Linked DNA regions of Tunicatimonas pelagia. The protein of the gene in region 2 interacts with the protein of the main gene of each other region in a pairwise test. Links are inferred from orthologs where the notes say so. Each region holds a gene or a part of one and is shown on either strand. Other genes may lie near its edges. The genes, in order: P0M28_RS05885, ftsZ and rlmN.

Region 1 (3,005 bases), 3.3 Mb from region 2 along the record:
GTAGCAGAAAGCTACGTCAAACAGTACTAGCTTTCTCACTATCAGTACCTGAATAATAAAGAAAACAATAAAGTTAAGTGCTTGCGGTAGCAGATGCCGACTATTCATTCCCCCACAATAGTTTGGTGCAACAACGAATCCTTCTCCTGCTTTAGTTTATTTTTTACCACGTATACATACGATAGTTGGTAAAAATCATTCGATAAGTCTACATCTATACTATAAAAGGCAGCGTCTTCTTCGGGACGCACTTCTTTCACTGTTCCAATCAGAATTTCGGGAGGATAAATTCCACTGTAACCCGAAGTAACTACAGTATCTCCGGTGATAACATTAATATGGATAGGAATGTATCTTAAACTGGCTGTTGTAGGATCAGAGCCACTCCATTCTATGGAGCCTAACGTGCTGGAGCGTTTCACCAGCGCAGACACATTCATATTGGTATGTAAAATCGATGTTATTAGTGCGTAATGCTCCGATACATCTTTTACCTTCCCAACTACGCCGTTGGGACTAATCACGCCCATATTGGGTTCAATACCATCAGCTCGCCCTTTGTTGATAGTCACGTGATTTTTAAAGTTTTTAACCGTGTTGTCTACCACCTTCGACGGAATAAAAGCGTACTGCTGAAAGCGTAAGCTATCGGCTCGGCTGCGTACACGAGGTAGCACAAATAGAGAATCTTGCGATAGGGCTTGTAGTGCTAATGAATCTTCTATAATTGGGTTGAATACATCTTGCAGCGACTCGTTAGGTTGTCCGGAAAGAGCCGCCCGAAGCTGAGCGTTTTCCTGGGCTAGTTGATCGTTTGCCTCCTGAAGGTTGAAATATTCTGAAGCGGTATTAGAGAAATCCATTACAGAAGCCACCATCTTATTAGACGAATTGATGACTGCTGCTTGGTGATATGCGTTATTATTGACAATAAAAAACCCACTTAGTCCCTCCAGGACTACGAACAGGAGTGTGGTACGATATTTTAATAGAAATGAGAGTAGATTATACATCTTACGTCATCAACACTGACTTAAACAAGTCAAACTTTTTCAATGCTACTCCAGTCCCCCGAACGACGGCTCGTAGCGGATCATCAGCCACGTGTACCGGTAATTTAGTCTTCAGGGCTAACCGCTTATCCAACCCCCGTAGTAAAGCTCCTCCTCCGGTCAGATGAATTCCATTATCATAAATATCCGCCGAGAGTTCGGGGGGCGAAATTTCTAATGCCTTTAGCACTGCTTCCTCTATTTTAGAAATAGATTTATCCAGCGCATAAGCAATCTCCGAATAAGAAACCTTAATTACCTTCGGAATACCGGTCATCAAATCGCGTCCGCGAATTTCGTAATCGTCTGGTTCTTCGTCTAGCTCGGTTAGAGCCGAACCTACTTCCAGTTTCACTTTTTCCGCCGAGCGCTCACCAATTAGCAAATTATGCTGCCGACGCATGTAATCCAGAATATCTTTGTTGAAAGTATCGCCCGCTACGCGAATAGATTGGTCGCATACAATCCCCGAAAGAGCAATTACCGCAATTTCGGTTGTCCCCCCACCAATATCCACCACCATTGAACCCACCGGTTGGTCAATGTCAATTCCAATTCCGATAGCAGCCGCAATAGGTTCATGTACCATGTATACCTCCTTAGCTCCGGCGTGTTCCGCTGAGTCGCGAACCGCTCGTTTTTCCACTTCAGTAATACCCGAAGGAATACAGATAATCATGCGGTGGGATGAAGGAAGATAACGGTTTCCAGTATCAATCATCTTGATCATACCCCGAATCATATGCTCCGCCGCGTGGAAGTCGGCAATTACCCCATCTTTTAGGGGGCGAATAGTTTTTATATTTTCGTGTGTCTTCTCGTGCATCTGCATCGCTTGCCGGCCAATAGCTAATACTTTATTGGAAGTGCGGTCAATGGCGATGATGGATGGCTCGTCTACGACAATTTTTTCTTTATTTATAATCAGCGTATTAGCCGTTCCTAAGTCAATGGCTATATCGCTGGAAAAGAAGTCGAACAATCCCATAAGTTGATTACTAATGTGGTTTGAGTGGTATTTTTATTCTTTTTAAGTTATACAAATTTCGTGTAAGACCCACCCATTTCAAATCGTTATTTCGTTAGCCTATGCAATAGGTAAGGAAATTAGAGTTTCTTTACGAAACTGTCGGCCTTATTATCTCTTTCTCAACAATCTGCGTAATTCGCGCAAAATTAGATCGAAATTTTAACTATTAATAGGATAGCTACCTGATTTCTTTCTTCGCCCGGTTTGTTTTCAGCTCTATAGAAATCTCACAAAGCAGTATGAGCAAGAAAAAGTTAGCTTTCTCAGTGGTAACTTACTTCTGACCGACTGAAGGGAGTGAAATTACCCTAACGGTTGGCAATACCTAAATCTTTTGCTTTCTCAGCACTGTTCATAACACTTAAACTATCTACTACAGCCGAATAGATTTGCTCCATCTCGGCCATATGATCCAGGTAATATTCGTAGCTGCGAAAGTAAATGGAATCAGTCACATTGTGATCTTTGAAGACTGAGTATTCGTAATTGCGGTAAATAATTTCTATAGAATCAGCATTTCGAGAACCAGTGTAGCTCATCTTGGCTTCGGCCAAGTGAAGATCAATAAGAATGGAGGCCATGGTTGATTTATCTAGCAAATCAACCGGAGATTCCATTGATTGTTCAGAACTTGCACAAGCTCCCAACAACAAATAGAGAGAAAGAAAAATGTATGAATAACGCATTATTAGAGATCAACAGATCATTGGTATACTTATTACCGAAACGAGCCACTAAAAGTTCTCATTGTCATGATCTGATTTTTTAGCTAGTTGCCACAATCTAAGCAGCTGTTAACAGCTATTGCTAAAGCACATTTAATACTTGCTCTTTAATCTTCTCCAGCTCTTCCTTCATAGCTACCACATGGTGCTGAATAGCTGCATCGTTGGCTTTGGCTCCAATAGTGTTGATCTCCCGAC
Region 2 (2,968 bases):
TCCCGCTCCGCATCCGTGGCTGGGTGGCAGTCGGTTTAATGAGCAATTGCCTATCAGCATCGAGCAACTTCCCCCGATTGATGCGGTGCTCATCTCCCACGATCACTACGACCATCTGGACTATGGTTCGGTAAAGATGCTAAAAGAGAAGGTAAAAGATTTCTACGTTCCGTTAGGAGTGGGTGCTCATTTACGCCGCTGGGGCGTAGCTGAAGACGCTATTCACGAACTTAACTGGTGGGATGAAATTCAGCATGAAAATCTAAAGATAGTATTTACTCCCTCGCGTCACTTCTCTGGTCGCGGGATCACCGATCGTAACACTACCCTTTGGGGATCATGGATTATTCAGGGTAAAAATGACAATCTATATTTTAGTGGCGATGGCGGCTACGGCCCCCACTTTAGGGAGGTTGGTGAACGCTACGGCCCGTTTGATTTAGCTATGATGGAGTGTGGACAGTACGATGAACGCTGGGCGCAAATTCATATGATGCCCGAAGAATCGGCTCAAGCAGCGGTAGATGTGCAAGCCAAACGACTGATGCCTATCCACTGGGGAGCGTTCCGGCTCGCCCTGCACGCTTGGACTGATCCGGTAGAGCGGATAACAGTAAAGGCTCAGCAGTTACAAATACCCGTTACCACTCCCCAGATCGGCGAAACTTTTATAGTCAACTCACCTGACCTGCCATCTACTAGTTGGTGGAATCGTAATTAAAAAAGTTCTTGATGCCGATCCTGACGCTCAATCGCACGGCGACCGTCATCTGGTCTTGCTTCTTTAAGCTTTCGGCCAATAATTCTTCTATTCACGATTCGTTCCGTTCTTCATACTATTAGTCTACGTTATCGTGCAGGAAGCGGTTGTTGCTGACGATATTGTTGTCATCATCCAGCGAGTAGCGCGATATATTACGATCTTGGTGAGAAGGGACACTGTACAAGTGCACATTACGGCGCATGTAAGCCGGTTCGTTAAAATCTTCCTTCTTAAAATGATCTTGTTCGCTATCGGGCGCGCTAATGCTTTTTCGCCCCTGCAACTTCAGCTTTCGCTTATAGGCTTCCTCCATCAGCAGTCGCTTCTGCGAACTCATTTCGTGCATCAATTCTTCTTCTTCCTCCGGTTCATCTTGAATAGACTCGTAGGTAGGCTGAGGGTCATCCGCTATAAAGTTTTGCACCGGAGGCTCAAACCGATGCTCGGGAGCCGGTTCATTTGTATTGTTGCTCTCAGGTACCTTCTTATTAGTTTCCAGATCAATAATCTGCTTACTATCCTCCTCTGGCTCGCTTGAATCTTCTTGATCAAACCCAGTGGCAATCACAGTCACCATTACGCTTTCGCCTAATGTTTCATCAACCCCATGGCCAAAAATCATCTCCATCTCCTCACTGGCCTGATCCTGAATATACGAAGTAATAATGGTCAGCTCGTCCATCTGAATTTCCTTCTCCGTACCCGATTTAATCGATAGCAGAATGCGCTGCGCTCCGGTAATATTCACATTATCGAGCAAGGGAGAAGACAAGGCCATTTCGGCGGCTCGTTTGGCCCGATGGTCTCCATCTACTTTGGCTGAACCCATCACCGCTGCGCCGGAATTTGCCATTACGGTCTTTACATCTTCAAAATCTACGTTAATGTCACCCGGTAAGGTGATAATTTCCGCAATGCTTTTGGCTGCCGTCGTCAGCACATTATCGGCTTGGGCAAAAGCGTTAGACAGCGATAAGTTACTGTAGGTCTCCCGCAGTTTATCGTTTAAAATAACCAGCACGGTATCACAGCTTTCCCGCAGTTCAGCAATCCCTTCGTTCGCCAGTCGCATTTTCTTACGCCCCTCGAAGCTAAACGGAGAGGTAACAATGCCCACCGTTAAAATACCTAACTCCCGAGCCACTCGGGCAATTTCGGGAGCCGCTCCGGTTCCGGTTCCACCGCCCATTCCGGCCGTGATGAATAGCATCTTGGTATTATCGCTTAGTAAATCGCGAATATCTTCTTTGCTTTCAATAGCAGCTTCTTTGCCTTTTTCGGGATTCGCTCCCGCTCCCAGTCCTTCGGTGAGTCCTATGCCTATCTGAAGCTTGTTAGGAACCGGGCTGGTTTGTAAGGCCTGCACATCGGTATTGCAGACAATAAACTCTACATCCCGAATACCTTGGTTAAACATGTGGTTTACAGCATTACTACCTCCGCCTCCGACACCAATCACTTTGATGATAGACGGGTTCTGAGGCTGTAGATCGAAACTATATGTCTTATTCATAACGGTGGAGATTTGGGTAGTTTAGGGTTATACCAAAACTACATTAATATTCTTTCTCATTAAAGTCATCAATCAATATTTTCTTGGTCTTTTCCAATATACCTCTGAAAGAAAAACCAGTTTGTCGTTCTTTTCGCACAACTTGGTTGGTTTGCCTGCTTTTGTGACGAAGGTATTCAGAGTTGCGTTCGTCAATCGCTTTAAAGCCCGCTAGCACCAAGCCAACCCCAGTTGCGTACATGGGCGATTTAATTATTTCTGGCTTACCTTTACCTAGATATTCGTTGGGATGACCAATTCGGCCATCAGTGGCGCACATAAGCTCGCAAAGCTGCTTGATGTGGCGCAGTTGCGAACCTCCGCCGGTAACAACAATGCCTCCTGCCAGGCGATCTTCGTAACCCGACGAAATAATCTCAGCATGAACTAACTCAAAGACTTCCTGCACTCGAGCCTCAATAATGTAAGCCAGGTTCTTCACCGAGATTTCTCGAGGTGGACGGTCGCGCAATCCGCGAATAGAAACAATTTCGTTAATGTTAGCTTCCTCGGCAATGGCCCGGCCAAACTTCACTTTAAGTAGTTCGGCTTGCTCGTGCAGCACGGAGCAGCCTTGCTTAATATCAGACGTAATAATATTCCCACCAAATGGAATAACGGCTGTGTGGCGAATAATACCATCGTGGAAAATA
Region 3 (3,094 bases), 610 kb from region 2 along the record:
TCCAGCACAAAATCTGACCCATCTACTGAATTAAATTTCATTCTTAGGCCGCTTTGCGTTGTAACTGATCAAAATCCAGCGAAGAAAGCTGCGCCTCCGCTCCTTCAAAGTCGTGCGCTTGGGTATTGGCTCCGCCGAAGGCATAGCTGGAAATACCTGCTGCCTGGGCAGCCGACAGGCCATCCTGGTTGTCTTCAATTGCTTTAGCCTCACTGGCCTCAACTCCTAATTTTTCTAAAGCTAACTGGTAAGCATCGGCGGCTGGCTTTTTGGCTTCAACCTGACTGCTATCAATGATTACATCAAAAGTATCAGCCGAAATTTCGGTTGAAAGGGCGCCCAATAAATTATCTATATTTTCGCGGCTAGTCGTGGTTACCAAGCCTAGTTTTATGCCTTCTTCCTTTGCTTTCCGAATGGTATCGGCAACTCCCGACCGGGGTTGAATGGACTTTTCCTGGAGCAAATCCTGAAAAATTCTTGACTTAGTAGCGTGAACCGCTTCAGCATCTACCGTTTCACCTTTACTTTCGGCAAAGCTCGCAATTCGCTGTTTGCCTCCGCTATCTTTAAGCAATTCTTGGTACTGTTCACGGGGCCAGTTCCAGTCTAAGTTATGCTCGTTAAACGCCTGGTTAAAGGCTTCACGTTGTAGTTCTGAGGTTTCGGCCAAGGTGCCGATAGATCCAAAAAGTAATGCTTTCATAGTTGTAGTTTTGTGTACCGGATAAACTATGACATCAGGTGGATGTTTGTGCTACTTACCGGTTTTTAGCAATTATAGTGATGTATACTTACTCACGCTCTACCAGTGATCCGGTCACTAGGTATTTATTAATGCCAGCACTTGCTTTCTATACGCTTTTTTAGGTGGGGTGAGCCAAATAGTATGCTTTTATAGCTCATATTTATGCATTATATTGAGCTATAAATTAAAATATTTGGCGCATAGCATTGGCCGAGTTTCAATTACAGATGCCTATTATACAAGCAGAGGACTTGCAAGCTTAACGGAGCTTTTGGTGGTTATTTTCACTTCTGCTTAATCGCCAATTGACCACAGGCGGCATCAATATCTTTGCCTCGGCTACGACGTACGTTCACGGTTACCCCTCTATTTTCTAAGTAGCGGGCAAATTGATCGAGGCGGTCTTCTTCGGTATTCTTAAAATCAGCTTCCGCGATGGGATTGTACTCAATCAGGTTTACTTTGCTCGGTACGTACTTGGTAAATTGCCATAGTTCTTTGGCATCTTCCAGCGTATCGTTAAAGTCGTAAAACACAATGTACTCAAAGGTGATGCGGGTGCGGGTTTTCTGGTAGAAATACTGCAAAGCTTCGCGTAGCACTTCCAGGTTGTTACTTTCATTGATCGCCATAATCCGGTTGCGCTTTTCATCGTTAGCGGCGTGTAGTGAGAGGGCCAGATTAAATTTCACCTGATCGTCGCCCAGCTTTTTAATCATCTTGGCAATACCGGCGGTGGAAACCGTAATTCGTTTGGGCGACATATTTAGCCCTTTAGGTGAAGTGATGTGTTCAATAGATTGTAGCACATTGGCGTAGTTGAGCAGTGGTTCACCCATACCCATGTACACAATATTGGAAAGCGGGACCTGGTAGTTTTCCTCGGCTTGTTGGTTAATAAGAACAACCTGATCGTAGATTTCGGCCGCATCCAGATTGCGTTTACGATCCATGTAGCCGGTAGCGCAGAACTTACAGGCCAGCGAACAACCTACCTGTGAGGATACGCAGGCCGTCATGCGTGAGTCCGTAGGAATCAATACGCCTTCTACCAAGTGGCGGTCGTGCAGCCGAAACATAGATTTTATGGTCTGGTCGCTACTAACTTGCTGTTCGTCTACCTGCAACGCATTGATCGTAAAGTTGTCTTCCAGTAACTCCCGCGTAGCTTTGGAGAGGTTGGTCATCTCAGCAAAGCTGGTGGCTGACTTCTTCCACAGCCACTCTTCCACCTGCTTCACCCGAAACGGCTTTTCCCCGGCTTCAATCAGAAACTCCTGAAGCTTTTCTGGTTTTATTTTACGAATGTCTTTTTTAGTAGCTACTACTGGTTCCATGCGATAAAAATACGTTTACACCTAAGCAACGATAAATGGGAATAGTAAAGTTTTCGTCTTACCGTAGTTTTTCTATTTGGCAAGAAGGGCTCTATTACTAATGGGGTGAATTATCTAATATCTGGAGAGAGAATATAATGTTAAGTTTTTGTTAAGTGGTTTTGATATTATAGCCTTTTTTATACCTTACAAATGAGAATTTATTTTTTACAATCTTATCGCTTCCGTAATACTTTTTATATCTTTTTTAAACCCTCTAAATTTCAAAAAATGACTTTTTTAAGGAAGAATTTACTCTTAGCCTTAGTGTTAGCCCTAATTACGTACGCTTGTACTAATCAGCATGACCAAGAAGCATCTTGGGAGGATTTAGATTATGAGTATAATCAACTGGAAAAATATAGATGGGAAATGCCACATTCTGCCCAAGAGTTTCGCGAAACATTTAAACTTTCGCGCGATGAATTTGCTGAGTTTATTGATTATGCGAAAGAAGGTAATTTGGCCTACATGGATAAGTTCTATGCCGAGCAAGTGTTGAAAAGAAATGTAGAAGTAAGTGCCGAAGAGTATCAAGAGTTTGAAAGGTTTTACAATGAAACTAATTGGGAAGAAGAACTCAAGCACGGAACGGGAAGTATTGATTTTGATAGTGAAAAAAAAAATCAACGTGGAACCCTGACGATAGAACCTTAGTTCCAGCCCACGCACGCTGCTGCCGTACCTCTTGCGGTACACGTCCCGAAGATGATGAAGACTCTCGCTCTATTATGCCTATTGGTATGGGAGTATTTACAAGCTGTCAAGGTGGTGGTAGCGGGAGCGGAAATACCGGTTCAGATGATGTAACAATAATTAGGGTCAGTTTCGCTAGTAAAGGTTATACTACAATTCATTTTACGGTTACTTACAATTATACGACCCATCAAACGAAGGTAACTTCTTACAGTACTGGTGAAACTAGAACAGGAGGAGTATGGCATCAGCAAGAACATTACGGACAGGCAGA

Evidence for each region.
Region 1: the proteins of ftsZ (region 2) and P0M28_RS05885 interact in binary tests that used the Escherichia coli proteins (3 or more experiments, as listed by UniProt). The link is inferred for Tunicatimonas pelagia from one-to-one orthologs.
Region 3: the proteins of ftsZ (region 2) and rlmN interact in binary tests that used the Escherichia coli proteins (3 or more experiments, as listed by UniProt). The link is inferred for Tunicatimonas pelagia from one-to-one orthologs.

What each region holds. Positions count from the first base shown.
Region 1 is NZ_CP120683.1:1,414,542-1,417,546, forward strand. Bases 28-2,869 are described here. They hold P0M28_RS05885 (rod shape-determining protein), read right to left. Parts: upstream 2,041-2,869; coding sequence 1,015-2,040; downstream 28-1,014. Other genes in these bases: P0M28_RS05875 (Rod shape-determining protein MreD), read right to left, coding at 28-108; mreC (rod shape-determining protein MreC), read right to left, coding at 105-1,013; P0M28_RS05890 (DUF4296 domain-containing protein), read right to left, coding at 2,391-2,768. In the rest of the region: more of P0M28_RS05875, read right to left, coding at 1-27; P0M28_RS05895 (YicC/YloC family endoribonuclease), read right to left, coding at 2,890-3,005. UniProt on the Escherichia coli protein: Forms membrane-associated dynamic filaments that are essential for cell shape determination. Acts by regulating cell wall synthesis and cell elongation, and thus cell shape.
Region 2 is NZ_CP120683.1:4,717,231-4,720,198, reverse strand. The notes cover bases 59-2,863. They hold ftsZ (cell division protein FtsZ), read right to left. Parts: upstream 2,277-2,863; coding sequence 840-2,276; downstream 59-839. Other genes in these bases: ftsA (cell division protein FtsA), read right to left, coding at 2,320-2,863; P0M28_RS20250 (MBL fold metallo-hydrolase), read left to right, coding at 59-721. In the rest of the region: more of P0M28_RS20250, read left to right, coding at 1-58; more of ftsA, read right to left, coding at 2,864-2,968. UniProt on the Escherichia coli protein: Essential cell division protein that forms a contractile ring structure (Z ring) at the future cell division site. The regulation of the ring assembly controls the timing and the location of cell division.
Region 3 is NZ_CP120683.1:5,331,618-5,334,711, forward strand. The notes cover bases 60-2,990. They hold rlmN (dual-specificity RNA methyltransferase RlmN), read right to left. Parts: upstream 2,086-2,990; coding sequence 1,033-2,085; downstream 60-1,032. Other genes in these bases: P0M28_RS22775 (HAD family hydrolase), read right to left, coding at 60-706; P0M28_RS22785 (hypothetical protein), read left to right, coding at 2,356-2,781; P0M28_RS22790 (hypothetical protein), read left to right, coding at 2,856-2,990. In the rest of the region: P0M28_RS22770 (TauD/TfdA dioxygenase family protein), read right to left, coding at 1-41; more of P0M28_RS22775, read right to left, coding at 44-59; more of P0M28_RS22790, read left to right, coding at 2,991-3,094.